Regions from separate parts of the Wansuia hejianensis genome, predicted to be linked through region 2. Evidence: predicted binding sites of a transcription regulator. Region 2 holds the regulator's gene; the other holds the start of a gene.
The links. Region 2 encodes HrcA, which represses chaperone genes, less so after heat shock. Its sites were predicted from a motif close to TGTTAGCACTCNNNNNNNNNGAGTGCTAACA; they were not measured.

Region 1: H9Q79_RS15310 (Hsp20/alpha crystallin family protein) is a predicted target of HrcA. The motif match lies at 4,876-4,906, and genes of this name have one in related genera.

Annotation. Positions count from the first base shown of each region.
Region 1 is NZ_CP060635.1:3,333,913-3,340,214, forward strand. It holds gene H9Q79_RS15275 (EAL domain-containing protein) at 1-262, opposite strand, end outside; gene H9Q79_RS15280 (hypothetical protein) at 259-471, opposite strand; gene H9Q79_RS15290 (IS110 family RNA-guided transposase) at 902-2,110, opposite strand; gene H9Q79_RS15295 (SDR family oxidoreductase) at 2,473-2,871, shown strand; gene H9Q79_RS15300 (response regulator) at 2,883-4,388, opposite strand; gene H9Q79_RS15305 (hypothetical protein) at 4,404-4,820, shown strand; gene H9Q79_RS15310 (Hsp20/alpha crystallin family protein) at 5,033-5,467, shown strand; gene H9Q79_RS15315 (DnaJ C-terminal domain-containing protein) at 5,568-6,302, shown strand, end outside.
Region 2 is NZ_CP060635.1:3,925,734-3,932,035, reverse strand. It holds gene dnaK (molecular chaperone DnaK) at 1-1,523, opposite strand, end outside; gene grpE (nucleotide exchange factor GrpE) at 1,604-2,278, opposite strand; gene hrcA (heat-inducible transcriptional repressor HrcA) at 2,343-3,398, opposite strand; gene spoIVB (SpoIVB peptidase) at 3,708-4,913, opposite strand; gene recN (DNA repair protein RecN) at 4,994-6,302, opposite strand, start outside.

The DNA.
Region 1 (6,302 bases), 590 kb from region 2:
CAAAAAATATAGATTCTGTAAGCTCTATTTCTATCAGGCCATCGGGGATATCGTATTTTTCTTTTAATACTGAAAAGTCTCTGAGAAAGTTCAGGTTCTTGAAATGTACCCGGGAGAGATTCACGGAAATCGGAATCAGCTCTTTTTTCTCCTGAATGCATTGATTCAGATAGATACACACTTTTTCAAAGACATAGATATCCAGAAGGCAGATGTTACCGTTCTGCTCAAACAGAGGGATAAAATCCGACGGGAATATCACTTCTCTTTGGGGATGTATCCACCGGAGCAGAGTGAGTCGGCGTTCTGCTGTCTGCAGGCTGTACGGACCCTGTCCTGGGCAATCGTTACGTCCAGCGCGGGATCGTCAACCAGATAGATTCCCTGGTGGAAGGCGAGGTTATATTCTATATCGGTATAGTCATTATAAGAATTCCAGTAATTCTTCCAGGCTGGCTTAGCCTTTTTCATGATAATCTCCCTTATTGATTATAAAAATCATATCAGCAATAGGATGCAACTGATGATCTGTGTACGTATGCATATAGGTTCTTGCTTTTTCATGGGGTGGCAGTATAATAATGACAATAGTATATTGTTTGGAAGTTACGTTATTAAAGAAAAACAGACTTTATTTAATTATCTATATGAAAGCTTAAAGGAACAGACATTAACGGGGCGCCTGCAGTATGGGGAAAAGATTCCTTCTATGAACAGCCTCTGTGAATTCTACCACTTGGGAATATGCATTGTAAAGAATGTAATGCGTGCATTAAAATTAGCCTGCAAATAAAAAGTCAAGGCTAAATTGAAAGAACATTGAAAATTTTATACAGGTTCAAAATTAGGTATCAAAATAAGACCACCACACCAGTGCTGGCCTGAAAATAGTAGTGGATATTTAGGATTCTGGAAGAGATGAAAGATATTCTTTCACTCGACCATAGTAGATTCTTAGAAACTTATTGGCACCCGCTGTCATGTAGACATAGTAAGGTTTACCTTGAGCACGTTTTTTGTCCAAGAACTGATATACAGGGTCAGCCTGTGGTCTTGTTTTAATTAAAACGTCCATTACTTGAAATAAGGTTTTCCTGAGGTCAGAAGAACCACGCTTTGAAGTTGGAACACTTTTTTGTTCATAAGTGCCGGACTCATTCACGCCGGGATCTACACCGGCAAATGCAGTAATAGCGCCTTTATGAGTAAACCGGGAAACATCGCCAATCTCAGCCATGAGCTGAGGACCAAGTGAAGGTCCAACCCCTTTCATAGCCATAACGATAGGATATTCGGGGAGTTTCGATGCGGTTTCATTCATTAAGGTACGCAGCGACTCAACGGTTGCAGAGGCACTGTTAAGCTGGTCAACAGCCTGCCTGATGATAAGCTTTGTAATGTCATCCTTTGGAAGTACAGGAACAAGTTCCTTTGCTTTTCCATAGATTTCTTCAGCCTTTGACTGGCTGAAGTTGTACTTCTTACGTTTGCACCAGTTTTGATAATGGCAGATAAAGGCATTTTGAGACATTTTACGGACACAGTCCACATGCCAGTATGTAGATGCAAAATCGACCCATTTCTGGCTGCCGTCACTGCGTGCAGGACTGTCAAAGTAAGCATTCACACCAGGATAGGTTTGGTCAAGGATTCCAATGAGGTTATTCTTCATAGCCGTCTTATGTTTCATGTAAAAGCAAAACTGACGGTTCATAGTTTTAAGCTGATTTCGTAATTCATCCATAACACTATACTGTTTGAGATTTTGCCACTTGTCAAGTGCATATCGGGCAATCTTAACGGAGTCAGCTTTGTCAGATTTGACTTTGCGAAGGGAATCATTATCAAAATCCTTGATAAGCTTTGGGTTAATGGCACTGACGAAAAGATTTGCCTCGGAAAGCTGATGGGCAAGGACTTCGTAATAATGTCCTGTATGCTCTATTACGATTCGAGATTCGCCTTCAACAGAGTGGATGAGTTCTACAAGTGAATTGATATCACTGGCTGTGTGTTTGATTTCAAAAGGTGCAGAGACAATTTCGCCGAATGGGCGCATGATTGCCACCATGCTTTTTCCTTTAGAAACATCGATACCTACTGCGTTCATAAAATTTGTCACTCCTTAAGAATTATTGCAATGGTTAAAACCAGTTTTACTCATTGCCTATTCAATCTACTGTGGTGTGACACGAATGCGCCTATGACGATTCAACCTGCATAAAACGAACGCTGCGAATGAGGAGCTGGTTATCAGTCTAATTTACGGACGCGAAGTCCAAGAAAGGAAGCCGACATACCGATTGCTCCATCATTATACAGCTTAAGCAACAAGATGGATAATTCCTTACTGGCTGTAAGGGATATTACCCATAAATATATTGTAGTAGAAAGGAAAAGAGATGGTAATCAAAACAAAACCAAAGGTGCTCGTTATTGGAGGCAGCTATTTTCTGGGGCGCGTTTATCCGTATGATGGTTCAGAAAGGTTTCCTGCCGCGCATTGAGAATGCGAAGGGGCGCTTTCAATTTGTCTATGTCAGGGATGTGGCACAGGCCATTGCAGTGAGCATTAGCAATCCTGCAGCGTTCAACCAGTCTTATAATCTCTGCAATCCGCAGCAAGTCGATTATCCTCTGCTGGCAGATGCCCTGACTGCCGCTGCCGGTACCCATGTGGAAATACGCCGCATGACCTGGGAGCAGGCGCAGGAGCAGGGAATCCCGCTGCCGTTTGCTGTGCAGGAGCAGGAAACCGAGCTGTATAACAGCGAAAAATCCATGTGTGAGCTGGGGATTGTGTATACGCCGCTGAACGCCGGAATGAAAAAGACATATCATGCCTTTTATCAGGTCTACAGAGACAATTAGGTGAGGGACTGTCATTCTTGCGGCGCAGCAATGACAGTCTCAATCATTTGATAAAGTAGGTTTGAATCAATCGGTTTTGACAGATGCCCGTTCATCCCTGCTTCATTGGCTTTTACAATATCTTCATGAAAAGCGTCGGCTGTCATGGCAACAATCGGAATGGATTTTGCACGGGGATGAGCTGACTGGCGTATTGCCCTCACAGCCTGATAGCCGCCCATAACCGGCATTTGCACATCCATCAGTATTAAATCGTAAGCGTCTCCGTCCTGGAGGAACCGTTCCAGAGCTTCCAGTCCATTTTCCACACAATCAATTTCCATACCCGCCATTTTCAAAATTTCTACTGCAATTTCCCGATTGAGTTCGTTGTCTTCTGCCAGCAAAACGCCGCGTCCGTCCAGGGAATGATGTAGCTTTGGCTTGTCGGGAACCTTTAATACCCTTTCAATGCCGGTCACGGAGAGAAGGGTATTATAAAGGGTTGAGGCAAAGATGGGTTTGGTCAGGAAAGCATTGACGCCGGCCGCCCGTGCGCTCTGTTCGATAGGAGCCCAGTCATAAGCTGTAATGATAATAATGGTGGTATCAGGGCCTACGAATTCACGGACCCGCCGGGTAACCTCGATGCCGTCCATATCCGGCATCTTCCAGTCAATCAGGCAGACATCGTAATCTTCTCCGGTTTTGTGAGCTGTCAAGACCTCATCCACACATTCAATTCCGGTCAAAACCCACTGCGACAGAATCCCCAGCTTATGGAGCAGCAGCGAGGTATGGATGCAGCAGTCGCGGTCGTCATCCGCCACGAGAACCTTCAGGGTTTCCAGCGCCTGATGATCTTGTGCAGAAGGTTGTTCACCTGTATTGTCCACATCAAAATCCAGTTCCGCAGTGAAGGTGGTTCCCTTTTTTTGCTCGCTTTTTACCGACAGAGTGCCGCCCATGAGCGTGACCAGGTTTTTGGTGATGGACAGCCCAAGGCCTGTGCCGCCGTATTGCTGGCTTGAGGAGGCGCTTTCTTGTTCAAAGGGCAGGAATATCCTGTTCATGAATTCCTCACTCATGCCAATACCGGTGTCGCTGACTGTGAAACGCAGGCGTACCCGCCCGTTTTTCTTCTGAATCTGCCGGATCTCCAGGCGTACCGTACCGCCGGCAGGGGTAAATTTGAGCGCGTTAGAAAGAAGATTAATTAAAATCTGGTTCAGACGCAGGGCGTCACCGACCAGAAGCGTATCGTCAATGTCTATCAGGGGCATGGTAAAATTAATGCCTTTATCTGCGGCCTGCGCGTAAAAGATAGAGGTAATGGATTCCGCAACGCTCTCCAGGTTAAAAGGCTCGCAGGCAATTCGCATCTTCCCTTCGTCGATTTTGGACATGTCCAGCACATCATTGATTAGGGTCATCAGATGCTTAGAAGAGTAGCCGATTTTCTCAAGGCAGTTTTCCACCCGCTGCCGGTCTTCTATGTAAGCGCATGCGATGGTCGTCATACCGATAATCGCGTTCATGGGAGTGCGTATCTCATGGCTCATTCGGGAGAGAAAATTCTGTTTGGCAGCGTTGGCATTCTGCGCATTGACCAGCGCATCCTTCCCCTTCTGACCGACCGTCAGCTGAAGGATTTAAAAAGTTTTCTGCTCAGTAAAAAGGACCGCTGCCTTATAGAAATGGCAATTACATTTGCGGAATATATGCCTGTCGTTTATCCATCGGATGTGGTACGTGAGATATACGGCAATCTGCTGGAACCAATGTATCTAGTCTATCCGCTTTTGCTGAACCGGACACAGGATACAGACGAAACTATTGTCCACATGATTGAGATGATGGAGACTGCCCTTGACGTGCGGGAGGCAAAGATGTTTTGCCAGGGATTTTTAAAGCTGTTGAAGTTTGTACAGTCAGATATAGAAAAGATCAGAAAAGAATTGCAGGAGTAGTGGTTAAACATTTGCAACCCCTTGATGATACAGGGTATGCAAAAAAATTATAAAAAATTAGCACTCGACGCTTGACAGTGCTGATAATAAGTGTTATATTACATGTAGAACAAAAAGCAAGGCAATGATTGCTGAAGCTTTGGAGTTCCGTAACAATGGTACAACATTCCGGTGATACCGGATGCGCTTTAGTATAGAAGGAGAGATGACGTATGATGATGCCCAGTATTTTTAAAGATGAACTGTTTACCCCGTGGATGGATTTCAGAATGCCGGATGTGGAGAAAGCCTTATATGGAAAACGCAGCGGCCACATGATGAAAACTGATATCAAGGAAAAGGATGACAGCTATGAAGTAGCCGTTGACCTTCCCGGCTTCCGGAAGGACGAGATGAAGGTGGAGCTGAAGAATGGATATCTGACAATCAGCGCAGCCAAAGGGCTTGACAGAGATGAAAAGGATAAAAAAGGTAAATTCATCCGGAAGGAACGCTATGAAGGCAATATGAGCAGGAGCTTTTATGTGGGTGGGAATGTTACCGAAGGTGACATCCATGCGAAATATAAAAACGGCATCCTGACGCTGGATATTCCGAAGAAAAGTCCGGAGGAAGAGAAGAAACGCTATGTGACAATCGAAGGATGACAGGTAAGGCCGTCAATATTCCCCGGAAGCAATTCCGGGGATGTTTTATAGATGGGAGAGGGCTCGCCGGAGCGGGTCTTGATGACAGGAGGTGATGAGATTGACAGCCAAAAGGGATTATTATGAAGTGCTTGGAGTCGGCAGAAATGCGGATACTGAGACAATTAAAAAAGCATACCGTAAGCTTGCGAAGAAATACCATCCGGACTCGAATGCCGGCAATGCGGAGGCAGAGCAGAAGTTCAAGGACATAACAGAAGCATATACAGTGTTGAGCGATGCTGAGAAGAAGAAATTATACGATCAGTTCGGCCATGCGGCTTTTGACGGGAGCATGCCGGGCGCGGACGCCTATGGAGCGCAGAATGGAGGGCCGCAGGGTAGTTACAGAGAATATCATTTTGAAAATGGAGATATGGATGATATTTTTGGGGATATTTTTGGTAATATGTTTGGCGGCGGAAAGACCGGAGGCTATGAGCATCAGAGCTTCCACAGAGACGGCTTCGGTGACGGGTTCCGTCAAAAAAGCTTTCGCAGGAAAGGTTCAGATCTGAGGGCTGAAGTTTCGGTCAGCTTTGATGAAGCTGCGTTCGGCTGTGATAAGATCATTAGCCTGCAGGACGCGGCGGGAGGCGGATCACAGTCTTTGCAGGTTCACATCCCTGCGGGTATAGAAAACGGGAAGAGCATACGTCTCCGCGGAAGAGGCATGCCGGGCGTCGGCGGAGGCAGCCCCGGGGATTTGCTGCTGAAGGTGGTGGTTGGTGATAGACCGGGATTTGAGCGGAAAGGAGCAGATATCTACACGACGGCCTCGATTCCTTTTACAACA
Region 2 (6,302 bases):
GCGTCAATTGCTTCTTTACGTTTCTTGTCCTGAGCTTCAAACTCAGCCGCTTCTTTTACAGCCTTGTTGATTTCTTCATCCGACATATTGGAACCCGCAGTAATAGTGATATGCTGCTCTTTTCCTGTACCCAGGTCCTTTGCAGATACATTTACAATACCGTTGGCATCGATATCAAAGGTAACTTCAATCTGCGGAACTCCACGTCTTGCAGGCGGGATTCCATCCAGACGGAACTGGCCGAGGGACTTGTTGTCCTTCGCAAACTGACGCTCACCCTGTACCACATTGATATCTACGGCTGTCTGATTATCTGCCGCCGTTGAGAAGATCTGGCTCTTCTTAGTCGGAATGGTCGTATTACGCTCAATCAGATGTGTTGCAACTCCTCCCATAGTCTCAATGGAAAGTGTCAGCGGGGTAACATCCAGAAGCAGGATGTCGCCTGCGCCTGAATCTCCGGCCAGCTTGCCGCCCTGTACGGATGCACCAAGTGCGACACACTCATCCGGATTCAGGCTCTTGCTGGGCTCATGCCCGGTCAGCTGTTTCACTTTTTCCTGTACGGCAGGAGTACGGGTGGAACCACCCACCAGCAATACCTTGCTCAGCTCGGAGGCGTTCAATCCGGCATCGCTCAGAGCCTTTTTAACCGGCTCCGCAGTCAGTTCTACCAGATCATGAGTCAGCTCGTCAAATTTTGCTTTCGTCAGATTCATGTCAAAATGCTTCGGTCCATCCGCGGTAGCGGTGATGAAGGGAAGGTTAATATTCGTTGTGGAAGCGCTGGAGAGCTCTTTCTTAGCTTTTTCAGCAGCTTCTTTGATTCTCTGCATGGCCATCTTGTCACCGGACAGGTCTACGCCTTCCATCTTCTTAAACTCAGATACCATGTAATCAACAATCTTCTGATCGAAGTCATCACCACCCAGCCTGTTATTGCCGGCTGTTGCCAGAACTTCGATGACTCCGTCGCCGATCTCAATGATTGATACATCAAAGGTACCGCCGCCCAGGTCATATACCATGATCTTCTGCTCTTTCTCATTATCCAGACCGTATGCCAGAGCTGCAGCCGTCGGCTCATTGATGATACGTTTTACTTCCAGCCCGGCGATCTTTCCTGCATCCTTTGTAGCCTGACGCTGTGCGTCATTGAAATATGCCGGAACAGTAATTACTGCTTCTGTCACCTTCTCGCCCAGATAATTCTCTGCATCACTTTTCAGTTTCTGCAGAATCATGGCTGAAATCTCCTGGGGTGAATATTTCTTACCGTCAATATCCACCTTATAGTCTGTTCCCATATGCCTCTTGATCGAAGATATTGTCTTGTCAGCGTTGGTTACCGCCTGACGTTTTGCCGGTTCGCCCACCAGACGCTCACCTGTCTTAGTAAAAGCCACTACAGACGGCGTCGTTCTGCTGCCTTCCGCATTAGCGATAACAGTGGGTTTTCCACCTTCCATAACAGCTACACAGCTGTTTGTAGTTCCTAAATCAATACCAATTATTTTACTCATGGCTGTTTCTCCTCCTAATCATATTTGATTTCTATTCTAATTTTATAATTTGCCATTCATTTCCGCAGTGTATGTGCCGTTTAATTGGCTACCTTCACCATACTGTGGCGTACCACGGAATCCTTATACTTGTACCCCTTCTGGAATTCTTCAACGATCACATTCTCGCCGGATTCCTCATCCTCCACATGCATCACAGCATTGTGGATATTGGGGTCAAATTCTTTTCCCACGCTCTCGATCACGGTGACGCCCAGATCAGCCAGCATTGTGGTAAGCTGTTTGTAAATCTTGTTCATACCGTCCGCAAACGGGTCTTCCAGATCAGCTCCGGCCAGTCCCCGCTCAAAATTATCCACCACGGGAAGCAGCTTTTCAATGACGTCTTTAGCTCCGATCATGTACATGCTCGCCTTCTCTTTATCCGTGCGCTTTCTATAATTGTCAAACTCTGCCATCTGCCGGGTCAGGCGGTCGGTAAGCTCTTCTATTTTTTCGTCTTTTTTGTCCTTCTTTTCTTTTTTCTTTCCAAAGAATTTTTTTTCTTTAGATTCCTGTTTTGCAGCCGTTTCAGAATCCTTAGCTCCGTCCGAATCCCCGGGCTCCTCCGCTGCCCCGTTCCTCTCTCCGGCTTCGCCTTCATCAACCTCCGGGCTGCCGCTTTCGGCCTGGCCGCAAGCTTCTTCTCCGGTATTTACGGTTTTCTTTTCCTCTTCTAATTCTGCGTCTGTCTTATTCTTTTCTGTATCCGACACGATTTATCTCCACCTTTCCGGCGCGTCTGTGGTTTCCGGTTGTATTCTGCGGAAACACGCCTTTCTACGTATCTGTCTTGCTATCTTTTCTGAATATGGAATCTAATTGAGTCTTTAAAGTCTTCAGATTATCCACAACATTTTCGTAATCCATTCTCTTGGGTCCAATGATTCCGATTGTCCCTTTCATCCCTTCTCCCAGATCGTAGCTGGCCGTCACTACGGAGCAGTCCTTCATCGTCTGGATCGGCGATTCATTCCCTATATATACCTGAATGCCGGTTCCGGGATTCCCACCCTCTTCTGAACTGTTATCCATAAGCATCTCCACCAGTTCACGCTTTTCTTCAAAAGCAGAAATCAATTCGCTGGCCTTACTGGAATCCGCCAGTTCAGGGTATTTAAAGATATTCGTGGCTCCGCTGGTATAAACCGGCATATCTTCCTCATTAACCTGTATCGCTTCAGCTACTGCGTCTACGACGCTGCTGATCACCGCGCTGTGAATGCCCGCCTGCTGCTTCATCCGCTGGATCATATTGAGATTGATCTCGCCGATGGTCAGGCCGTTCAACTGGGTATTCAGCAATAAATTCAGCTTCAGGATCTGTTCCCCGTCAATGGGCTCTTCCAGATCGATCATCTGATTCTTCACCAGATTGCCCTCCGCTACTATTACGGCAAGTATCTGATCCTCGTTAACTTTGGAAAGCTGAATAAATTTAAGCCGGGTCCGATGATAGGCCGGACCTGTGATCATCGTGGCGTAATTCGTATTAGATGCCAGGACCTTCACCACCTGCTTTAGCACCTTCTCCAGCCGGTCAGTCTTTTCAATCATGAGTTCTTTTATATCTGAGACTTCCTGATCTTTTTGCCGGATCAGCTCATCTACATATAAACGATAACCTTTATCTGAAGGAATGCGGCCGGCGGAAGTGTGGGGCTGCAGAATGTAACCCATCTCTTCCAGGTCCGACATCTCATTCCGAATTGTGGCGGAGCTCAAGTTCAAGTCTGTGTACTTTGAAATCGTCCGGGAACCTACCGGTTCTCCTGTCGCCAGATAGGTCTGAATGATTGCAGTAAGTATAGTCTTCTTCCTTCCATCCAGTTCCATACCTGTTCAGCTCCTCTCTTAATTCTGATAATGGCTTTAGCCATCGGATCTGTTTGGCTTGTTAGCACTCATTAAACTAGAGTGCTAATATCTATGTTTTTAAGATAGCACTCCACAATCTGTTTGTCAACACTTTTTACAAGAAATTATGTGTTTTTTTGTTGAAATTATTTTAAAGCTTTTCTGAATGCCCTCACAGATTTTATGGATCTATTACTGCCTGGCTCTGGCTATACTACGATAAAAAGGCCGCCCCGACAGCTTCTAAGCTGTTTGGCAGCCTTAATCACTTTTAATAAAAGTTTTTGCTCAATGCCCCAGCATGTTTTCAATAAAAACACCGTAACCGCTGGTGGCGTCTGAGATAAACACGTGGGTAACGGCTCCTATGAGCCGTCCGTTCTGCAAAATAGGGCTGCCTGACATTCCCTGGACAATTCCTCCGGTCTTATCCAGCAATTCCTGGTCAGTAACCTTAATTGTGAAGCATTTGTTGGTATCCTGCTGATTCCAGTCAATCTGCGTCACCTCAATGCCATATTCCTGTACGGTGCCGTCCACACAGCATAAAATGGTTGCAGGCCCTATTTCAATCTCCTGCTTACGGCCAATTTCCACAGAACGCAGCGGCAGGCTGGCTTCACCTTCTTCCGACAGCGTTCCATAGATGCCGACTTTTGAATTATCATTGATCTCTCCGATCAGCTCTTCCGGATAGTAGTGTATGACACCCTGCAGCTCTCCCGGACTTCCATCCTGGCCTTTTACTACAGATAAGATGTCTGCCTGATAAAGTTCACCACTTCCTACCTTCAAGATCTCACCCACATCCACATCACTGATCCCATGGCCGAGAGCGCCAAAGGTATTATCTTCTTCCACATAAGTCAGGGTACCTATGCCCTGGATATTATCCCTGACCCAAATGCCCAGCTTATAGGAACCGTCGTTGGCCTGTACCGGACTCAGCTTCAGATCAACCGTTTCTCCCTGACGCATGACTTCCAGAACCATAGATTCACCCTGACTTTCAGCCACCCGTTCAATCAGCTGGCTTTTATTATTTAATGTCTCTCCGTCCACTTTCTGAATATAATCACCCGGCTTTACGATATTGTCCGCGGGCATTGCCATCTGTCCATCCATGGTTTTTATTTCACCTGCATCAATGATCAGTACGCCTTCTGTTTCCATATATATGCCCACGGGAGCACCGCACACCTGTACGACCGGCCGGTCAGTCTCTTCGACCTTCACGGTCTTTAATGGAATCGTACCAAGTATACTGCATTTTACTTGATAAGAATTCCTGCTGAAAACCTCCATATCATCAGAAAATGTGATAAGCGGGTTGTCCGTTATATGATCCAGCTTGTTTTCGTCGCCGTTTGTCACGTATATTTTGTCCGGTACGGATTTCTCAAGATACCAGTATCCGTATATTCCACTGCCCAGCAACGCCAGCGCTAGTACAATCAACAGGAAACGCCGGTATCTGCGTTTCTTCTCTGCCACTGCTCTCACATCCTTCCTGGACTTAAAAAGGATATGCATGTGAGCGCACATCCTTTTTCAAATCCAGTTGTAGTATGTGATTATTCTGTCCGTTTCAAACGGGAAGTTTTTTGAACCTGAGCCAATTCTTTCATTTCTCTTGCGCTGTCGTATACCGTCTTCGTTATCTCCGCGCCGCCCAGTATCCTTGCCAGTTCCTGGACAGATTCACTTTCCGACAGCCTGCGGATCCTGGTCAAAGTTTCCATATGTTCCACCTGCTTGGCTATTTCAAAATGCACATCGGCCATCGCCGCTATTTGCGCGAGATGCGTGATACATAGCACCTGGTGGCCTTTTCCAATTCTGGCCATTTTTTCCGATACCTTTTGAGCCGTCCGTCCGCTGATCCCAGTATCTATTTCATCAAAAATCAGAGTCTCCGTATTATCCTTGTCTGCCAGCAGCGTTTTAATGGCCAGCATAATGCGTGATAATTCCCCGCCTGATACAACTTTTGCCAGAGGTTTAACGGGCTCTCCGGGATTTGTCGAAATCATGAATTCTATCTCATCAAATCCGTTCTTGTTATAATGATCTGTTCTGCTGAAACTGATTTCGAAGGACACATCCAGAAAATTCAGCTCCTGCAATCCAATTATGATCTGCTTTGACAGTTCTCTGCTATATTCTTTCCGTTTTGCAGATAAATTATGTGATGCAAGCTCCAGCCTTTTCACAGCTTCTTCGTATCTGTCAGATAAAAGCTCCCTGCGGGCTTCAAAGTTCTGAAGTTGTTCCAGCCGCCGCTTCTGACGCTCCTGATAATCGATAACGTCCGCTATTGTCTTACCATATTTTGATTTTAAATGATTGAGCTGGTCTAACCGTTTTTCTGTTTCATAAAATTCTTCCTCAGAAAATGTAAAATCTGACAGATACGCGGACACATCCCGGTTAAAATCATTCAGCAGCCCGTCAATATCGGTCAGGGCGGAAACCAGCCCTTCCAGCTCTTCATCAAAGGAGGCGACGCCCGATAGCTCTTTCAAGGCCCTTCCGGTCATCTCTCCCGCCCCGGCCTCATAACCGGTAAGCTGATAAGCCTGGTTCAGCGCCTCCGCAATCTTCCGGCTGTTAGACATTTTCCGGTATCTGCGCTCCAGTTCCTCTTCCTCTGCCGGGTCCAGCGCGGCTTCGTCGATCTCCTGAATCTCAAATTCTAAAAAGGAAATTTCTCTGGCGCGCTCTTCTTCATTCATCTGATACGCTTCCAGCTCTTTCTGGAGCTTCTTATAATCGGTAAATTTCTCCGCCGTCTCTTCCAGAAGCGGGCCAATGGTATCTCTCCCATATGCGTCCAGGATCTCCAGCTGCCGGTCCTGATACAACAGGGACTGATGTTCATGC